One region of the Yersinia enterocolitica subsp. enterocolitica genome, then DNA from elsewhere that is predicted to be linked to it. Evidence: predicted binding sites of a transcription regulator. Region 1 holds the regulator's gene; the other holds the start of a gene.

Region 1 (4,431 bases):
GTCGGCAGCAATTTCTTCCATCAGCGTTATGGCGTTTTGCTGTGCTTTCTCATGGGAGATTTTCTTGGTGCGAGCTTCATCGGCAACCGCTTTTTCAATCGCCTTGGAGGTTAACAGCTTCTTGAACAGGTCTTGACGTGCCGGTAGGCTCGGGCCAACCGCAGCCAAACGCTGACGCGAGAAGTGCATCCGCGCTACGCGTGCCAATTTATGGGCAATCGTTTTATCTGTACCATGCTCACTGGCCATCCGGCGTAGTGAAACCGTGGTGGAGAAACGCACAAAGCTATCGCGACCCAGCCACAATACTGCAAAGAATTTCTGCACGCCGTTCAGTACGCGCAGATGTGGCGTACCGTGGCCTTCGCGCCCTGGAGAGCGGCCAAACATCACCGACACCGGCAGCATTTGAATATCCAGCTCCGGGTTGTTGCGATGCAGATCGAGATAATCGTGGAATATTTTTACCGATTCCTGCTTCGGGGCGTAGTAGCGAAACACCCTTGGGCCGTTATCGATAAAGACATGGCTGGGAAGTTGCACGCCATCGATTTCCAATGGAATCAATGGGTCGGGCAAATCCTGTGCCTGACACTGCGCTCGCAAAGTCAGTAAATCAGCCTTAGAATTGTAAGGCAAAACGTACAGAATAGGACGAGACGGGTCTAACCCTAACTCAGTCACAGGATCTGCCGGAATAACCTTGCTCTTTACCAACAGTTTAAGTGGTAAATTCAATAACTTATAATATATTTTACGCCAACCTGACATAACTACATGAAGCCTCTTGTTAGCAATTCGTCGCAAGGATACCAGAAACTGGTTTTGAGATCTGTGGTGATGAGACAACAGAAAGCGGCAAAAATCATCATTAACTTAAGATAAAGGCAATAAAAATGGCAAATCAGTCAACAGGATTAACCCGAATCTATAAAGCCGCTGGTTATTCTGTGAAAGGTTTAACCGCAGCCTGGAAAAATGAAGCCGCGTTTCGTCAGGAAGCAGTGGCTGCCATACTCGCTATCATACTGGCCTTCTGGCTGGATGTAGATGCCACAGCACGCATTTTATTGGTTGCGAGTGTGGTGTTAGTCATCATTGTTGAAGTCATCAATAGTGCTATTGAAGCGGTGGTGGACCGCATCGGCAGCGAACTCCACGAACTATCAGGTCGGGCCAAAGATATGGGATCTGCTGCCGTGTTTCTGGCCATTTTGTTGGCGCTATTTATATGGGTAACCGTGCTCTGGCAACATGTCGGCTAAGAATGAGATAAACATCGCTGTGGATGTAAACAGTGATTAATCCCTGTTTTTATTCACTCTTTGGTTCCCAATACCCGCTTACCTGTATATACTCACAGCAAGACTGTATAAACAAACAGGGGGCGGAATGAAAGCACTTACTACCAGACAGCAAGAGGTTTATGACCTTGTGCGCGATCACCTAGCGCAAACAGGTATGCCACCGACCCGTGCCGAAATTGCGCAGCGTCTGGGGTTTCGCTCTCCTAACGCCGCTGAAGAGCATTTAAAAGCACTGGCCCGTAAGGGCGTTATCGAGATTGTCTCCGGCGCTTCTCGCGGTATCCGTCTATTGATGGAAGAAGAAGATGGTTTACCACTGATTGGTCGGGTTGCCGCAGGGGAGCCACTGTTAGCGCAGCAGCATATTGAGGGGCACTATAAAGTTGATCCCTCCATGTTTAAGCCGAGTGCGGATTTCCTGTTGCGGGTAAATGGAATGTCGATGAGAGATATCGGTATTCTGGACGGCGACTTACTGGCAGTACATAAAACTCAAGATGTGCGTAATGGGCAAGTAGTTGTTGCGCGTATTGATGATGAAGTAACGGTAAAACGCTTGAAAAAACAAGGTAATATCGTACAACTTCTGCCAGAAAATAGTGAGTTTCAGCCGATTGTAGTCGATCTGCGTGAACAAAGTTTCACTATTGAAGGTCTGGCCGTTGGTGTCATCCGTAATGGCGACTGGATCTGATTTTCGCGTTTATCTATATACCCTTCATTAAGAAGGGTATATAAAGAATTTTACTCCTTTCATATTTAATTCAATCTAGTTTGAGAACATTCCGATAATAAGTTATTACTTGCTGTTTTAACTGAATATTACGAGGTTTTCCTTTCTGTTTATTTCTCAAGTTGCAGTCATTAATACTAATCTGACTTTAATTATCAGTATCCTCTGCTATAGTTATTCATACGGTAAGCGAAGCAACAAGTTATTATATTTTAAATTATTTACCGTGTTGAATTAAATAAACTGACTAATCCCAAGGTAACGGAGATATTATGAATAAAGATCAAGCCGACGGTAACTGGAAGCAGTTTAAAGGTAAAGTGAAAGAGAAATGGGGCAAGCTGACCGATGATGACCTGACAGTCATTGAAGGCAAGCGTGACCAGCTGGTAGGGAAAATCCAGGAGAAATACGGCTATCAGAAAGAGCAAGCCGAGAAAGAAGTGAAGGCCTGGGAAGATCACAGCAAATATCGCTGGTAGCAGCGTTAAACGGAATTAAACTGATATCGATATAAATATATCTGGCCTTTAGTTTTATAGAATAATCATATTATTCAATAACCATTCTTTTTTTATATTTTTTAAAATTCAAATGAGTGGTGACTTTAATAATTAATAATATTCTATAGGTATTCTATTTATATCGAGTTGACACAAGGAGGTGTCTTGTTTTACTTAAAGCCCATCCATATTTTCTACGGTTCTAATTCAGCTCATATTTATCCTGCCGCCTATCTGACGACAGTCTACTTTTACCACGAGATACTATTTCTTCTTTGTCACAATAGAATGGTCGTGATCACAATGATCATGGCTTTCGCATGCTTCAACTTCCCCACATTCCGCACATAAACCATGAGCTTCAACCACAGTATGGCGCAGGGTAAAGCCCGATTGTTTGGCCAGTTGCGCCAGAGATTCTTCGATACCAACAGTTGTCCGTTCAGTCACTATCTTGCAGCGATCGCAGATAAATAATGCCGAAGTATGAGTTGGCTCTTCAAAATGATGGCACAACACATAGCTGTTTGCTGATTCAACACGGTGAATAAACCCCTGCTCAAGCAAGAAATCCAATGCACGATAGACTGTTGGCGGTTTAGCTTGTGGTTCAGAAACACGCAGTAAATCCAACAGATCATAAGCACTGATCGCACCAGGTTGTTGCGCCATCAAACGCAAGACTTCAAGACGTTGCGGTGTCAGCCGGACGTTTCGTTGTTGGCACAGGCTTTCAGCCTGAGCAAGCAGCTTTTCCTGATTGATAGGGTTCATCATGTACATCCCGCAGCATTTGAATGGTATCGATTTTATCATATTTACAGCTAATCGCCGATAGATGAAAAAAATGGGATGTCGTGGAGTGTCACAACTTTAGCAAGTTGCAGCAGCTAGCCGCGGATTGCCATATGTTGAGCTACAACTATCACTCAGGCCGCCATCGTAAAGTTCTATGGTATAATCACAAATTCCTTCCCATTGTTTGGTTTGCTCAATGAGTAATATCAATGGGTAATTGATGCAGCCATAACCGATGAAACTACAGTAAATGTACCAAGCTCAGACTTTTTCCAGCACTCAGGCCGATAAGCCACATTACCCCCTGCAACGTTTCTCCGTCGCGCCGATGCTCGATGGGACGTACTAACAATAAATATCAGTAAGTTACAAATTCACGGGGTGCTATTGGGGTGCTGGTGGTCTAAGTTTTTCAACACCATCAATATTATTTGATCCGCGCCAACTCTGTTTTTGCTTCCCCGCGCCGCTTATCAATAAAGTCCGCTAAATCGTTAACGTGCACCATTCTGGGAGCCTTTTGTGAGTCACCGATACGGAAGGTGGGAACCGGCAGATCACCAGCGCCAGCTTTCTTATCTGCTGTTGCAGGCTTCATACCGAAATACCGCTCAGCAATATCGGACAGCGGGATCGTTGATGTTTCAAACTCAGCCATTAACAAAAATGTTGTATTCATACATACCCCACACTGTTTATTTAAAGGCCCGCCGCACACAGGCCGTGACTAAAATTATTCTGCTGCTGGTGGATCACACTGAACCGGCTCAGCGATAACGCCATGACGGTTTAACACACCAATAATTAATTCCCTCTTACAGCCGATCGCTGGCACGTCACGCAATTCATTTACCAGCATTGAGAAAATATGGCGTGGTATTTCTGCTGGTTTGGCTGCTGTGAATAGCTCTGTAAAATCATCAACACCCATTTCATTGGATTTCTCGGCTCTGTCTTTGTCCAGGGTAACCACATTTTGGGCGCAAAATCTCCATCGCCACGCAACAGGCGGCAACGCTTTCAACTCTGCAAGTTGCTCACGCAGTGATAGCAGTTCCTCTAATGCCTCCGCATCATTGAGTGCCACCTG
Region 2 (4,431 bases), 1.5 Mb from region 1:
TAACCCCGCATTCAACGTCTGCCACATATCAGCAAAGGCAGCGGGGGGCATGTCCGGGTGCCGCACCATATTGTGAGGTTGACCCAGCAAGTTCTGATATTCAAAACCACTGGCACGAACAAAGGCAGCATTGGCGTAGGTGATATTACCTTGAATATCAGTTGTTGATTGCAAGGTGGTATCGCGACCAATGGGATACTCCTGTCGGCTGACAGGTTTGTTCACTCGCATAATAACCTCAGTAAATGGGGGATTTCATTTATAACAGTGGAATACAATAATTACTGAGAGTCATCGGCAGCCATAGATAAAACTTTATGCCTTTATTAATTAAATTATTCATTCCCCATAAAGGTGCTATTAATTACTCTGATTGCACTTATTTAGAGCAACTTTATATTTGTAAAAAATATTAGATCGGCTAATTTCATTATTTAATTTTAACTTTAAGTTCGTTTGTCTTGATGCGTAATTGTATTTTTTTTGTTGTAAAACAATGCGTTGGCTAATTATTTTGGGTTAGTGCAATGCTTGATTGGTGAAGGTTTTAAATGAGTGTTTATTTTCTTTTCTATCTCTCTGTCATTGAGACTAAATATGTCATCTTTTTGCTTAAAAGTTGCATGATATGAAGTTTGTTGAGTGTTTAGTTTGCTATATTTGTTAATTATGAATGTAAAAATAATTATTTGTTACAGTTGCTGTATATATCAATCTGAGAAATATTCATTAGGCATAATCAATAAAAATTTCTGACAATTCTTATTGAGAAAACGACGCACCGGAACATCGGTCAAGCGCGTCATTTGATGGTTGCTGTTGGGCAATCTCTAACGCGAGTAGTATATGCCGGTGATAACATCTCGCGTTTCATCTGCCATTCTTGATTAATTCCTTGTCCGACAAAGGCTATTCTGCTTTTACCGGACTGATTAATTTTGTCGATAGCCGCCATGAGTTGTTCACTGTTGATGCGCGGTTTGCTTTCATCAAACAACCCCAATTGTGAGATCCCCTGGCTTGAAAACTCCCCTAATACAATTCCTGCTTTCAGGTAACGATGACCGGGCCGCCAAATGATCCTCAGGCATTTAAGAGCGGCGGCAATAATATCCCGCGAATCCAGTGTCGGGAAAGTGAGGTAGGTACTGGCATGATTACTGTAATATATCTCGTTTGGCGCAAAGGGGCTGGTTTTGATAAATGTCGAGACATGGCGGCAATATTGATGCTCTTTTCGCAGTTTTTCGGCGGCTTTCTCGGCATAACTGCACACAGCTTCGCGTATGTTTTGATATTCGGTAATTCGTTCACTAAATGATCGCGAACAGATTATTTGTTGTTTTGTAGGGGCAAATTCTGCAACAGCTAAACACGCTTCCCCACGTAACTCTCTGACTGTTCGCTCCAATACAACACTGAAATTTTTACGTATAAAAGGAGGACTGGCTTCTGATAATTGCAGGGCGGTGGTTATCCCCATCATTTCAAGTTTTTTCGCGGTACGACGGCCCACTCCCCAAATTTCAGCGACAGGCATCAGCGCCAATAGTTTACGCTGACGCACCGGGCTGGATAAATCAACCACGCCTTCGGTTTTATGCCATAACTTGGCAGCATGATTGGCCAGTTTAGCTAAGGTTTTGCTGGGAGCAATGCCCACACCAACATGTAAACCGGTCAATTTCCGTATCTGATCGCGGACATACCGACCAAACTCTTCCAGCGCAATGGAATGCTGGACACCTTTTAGATTGAGAAATGCTTCATCGATTGAGTAAATCTCGATTCCTGGGGCCAGTTGTTCGAGGATAGTCATCACACGGGCGGACATGTCACTGTAGAGCGCATAATTACTGCTGAATGCGGTAACACCATGTTGGCGCATAACTTGTTGAATTTTAAAATAGGGTGCGCCCATTAGTATACCTACTTCCTTGGCCTCCCGGCTACGGGCAATGACGCATCCGTCATTATTAGAGAGCACCACCACTGGGCGACCGTATAAATCAGGGCGAAACACAGTTTCACAACTGGCATAGAAAGAATTTACATCAACTAAGGCAAACATTATCTTAACTTATTGATACAGAAAGTAATAACACCAAAAATGACCAAATCCTCATCTCCCTCACACAATATTAACGCTGGAGTGCCTGCATTAAGGGCTTCAAGACGAGGTGTGGGCCGTAAATAAAGGCGCTTAATACTGAATTCCCCCCCAATGGTGGCGACCACAATATCCCCGTGTTTTGCCGGTAAACTGCGATCTATCACTAGCAGTGCGCCATGATGGATTCCCGCCGCGATCAACGACTCACCTTCGGCAGTCATAAAAAAAGTAGCGGCAGGATGCACAATGCAGTGCTCATTAATATCGATTCTCTTTTCAATATAGTCTTGTGCAGCATTGCCAAATGCACTCATAGGGCCTCCAAATGATTGGTACAGGGAGAGGGTGATAACCAAAGGTTGCCCACCCAATAATACTGTTTATTTATACAGTATACATGAGGGGTAGATGAGGAGAAAAGCACTAATAGGGCCTTTTTTATAGCACGTTGATTTGTAAAAATATAAAGCAAGTAGATGGAAAGTGTGGGTCTCGCAGCACAGGGGCGTTATCGATGGTGAGAAAGAGGCTGTCATGCCAAGTTGTTGATATTTAGTATTTTCAATAAATAACATACTGGCATATAGTCCTGCCTCATTCATACCACCCCAAAGCGGTTTTTTGTGAATCTATTGGCAATCCTGCGGGCAATATTGTTGATTTAAAAAAATTGGCTGATGCCGCCCATCGACATGGCGTGCCGCTGATTGTTGATAATACAGTCGCAACGCCTATTCTTTGTCGGCCATTTGAGCATGATGCCGATATCGTGGTTCATTCATTAACTAAATACATTGGCGGTCATGGTTCCAGTATTGGTGGGATCGTGGTGGATTCCGGTAAGTTTCCTTGGGCGCAATATCCGGAACGTTTTGCTCAATTGAATACCCCCGATCCGTCTTACCACGGCGTAACCTATACCGAGCAATTCGGTGCAGCAGCCTATATTGGTCGTTGCCGGGTCGTACCATTGAGAAATACCGGTGCGGCGCTGTCGCCATTCAATGCTTTCCTGATTTTGCAGGGGCTGGAAACCCTGGCTTTACGTATGGAGCGCCATACCGAAAATGCGCTGAAAGTTGCCCATTATCTGAAAAATCATCCGCAAGTTAGTTGGGTGAAATATGCCGGTTTACCCGACCATCCCGAGCATGATCTGGCCCAGCGCTATTTGGGTGGTAAGCCCGCCGCGATACTATCATTCGGTATCCACGGTGGTCAGGCTGCCGGGGGGCGATTTATCGATGCACTGAATTTGATCGTGCGGTTGGTGAATATTGGTGATGCTAAGTCATTGGCGTGCCATCCAGCCTCAACAACTCATCGTCAGCTCAATGATGAGGAACTTATCAAAGCGGGTGTGCCGCGGGGTATAGTGAGATTGTCGATTGGTATTGAGCACATCGATGACATCCTCAATGACCTTGCTCAAGCATTGGATGCGGCTAAATCTTAAGATAGGGGCAGAGTGTGACCAGTAGCTCTAAAGCTACCGGTCACATGTTATGGCGGAAAGAATTAACGTGTAGCCAGTGTTGCCGCAATCACCTTGGCATAAGGTGTGGTTGGGCGGCCAATAAGTTTGCTCAATGTATGGCTATCATCAAATAGCCCGCCTTTAGCGGCACCCGCATCAGAATCTGCTAACAAACTCGCGAAACCTTCCGGTAAACCGGCACCAATCAGCGCTTGCTTGAAGTCAGCTTCAGACAGGTTTTTGTATTCCACGGGTTTACCTGACTGGCGTGCAATCTCTGCTGAGAATTCAGCCAATGTGTAGCTGTCATCCCCGGCTAATTCATAAATTTTACCGGCTTGATTTTCTTGGGTTAGCACCGCAGCAGCGGCTTGCGCATAATCTTCGCGGGTAGCTGAGGCGATACGTCCATCACCGGCTGCACCGATGAATGCACCATGATCCAAGGATGGCGCAATACTTGCGGCGTAGTTTTCGGTGTACCAGCCGTTTCGCAATAACACCACAGGCAGGCCGGATTCGCGCAACAGTGCTTCTGTGGCACGGTGTTCGTCACCTAATCCCAGCGTGCTTTTATCGGCATGCAGCAAGCTGGTATACGCAAGCAGTTTCACACCTGCGTGTTTGGCAGCATTAATGACTGCGGCGTGCTGTGCAACACGCTGTCCTACTTCACTTGATGAGATTAGCAGCAGTTTATCGACCCCTTGGAATGCAGCCTCCAATGTAGCAGGTTGGCTATAATCTGCTTTACGTACCTGAACCCCTAATGCTGCCAAATCACTGGCTTTCTCAGGGCTGCGGACTGCGGCAATAATTTCACTAGCAGATACTTTTTTAA

The links. Region 1 encodes LexA, which represses DNA repair genes until DNA is damaged. Its sites were predicted from a motif close to TNCTGTATGTACATACAGNA; they were not measured.
Positions count from the first base shown of each region.
Region 2: the regulator LexA is predicted to act here: its motif matches at 2,488-2,507, upstream of umuD (translesion error-prone DNA polymerase V autoproteolytic subunit).

Region 1 covers NZ_LR590469.1:2,915,229-2,919,659, reverse strand. The annotation lists gene plsB (glycerol-3-phosphate 1-O-acyltransferase PlsB) at 1-771, opposite strand, end outside; gene FGL26_RS13980 (diacylglycerol kinase) at 897-1,265, shown strand; gene lexA (transcriptional repressor LexA) at 1,393-2,001, shown strand; gene FGL26_RS13970 (CsbD family protein) at 2,313-2,522, shown strand; gene zur (zinc uptake transcriptional repressor Zur) at 2,808-3,317, opposite strand; gene FGL26_RS13960 (pyocin activator PrtN family protein) at 3,769-4,020, opposite strand; gene FGL26_RS21695 (hypothetical protein) at 4,075-4,431, opposite strand, start outside.
Region 2 covers NZ_LR590469.1:1,391,640-1,396,070, reverse strand. The annotation lists gene FGL26_RS06720 (methyl-accepting chemotaxis protein) at 1-231, opposite strand, end outside; gene umuC (translesion error-prone DNA polymerase V subunit UmuC) at 803-2,071, opposite strand; gene umuD (translesion error-prone DNA polymerase V autoproteolytic subunit) at 2,071-2,427, opposite strand; partial or broken gene FGL26_RS06705 (PLP-dependent transferase) at 2,724-3,569, shown strand; gene FGL26_RS06700 (SDR family oxidoreductase) at 3,632-4,431, opposite strand, start outside.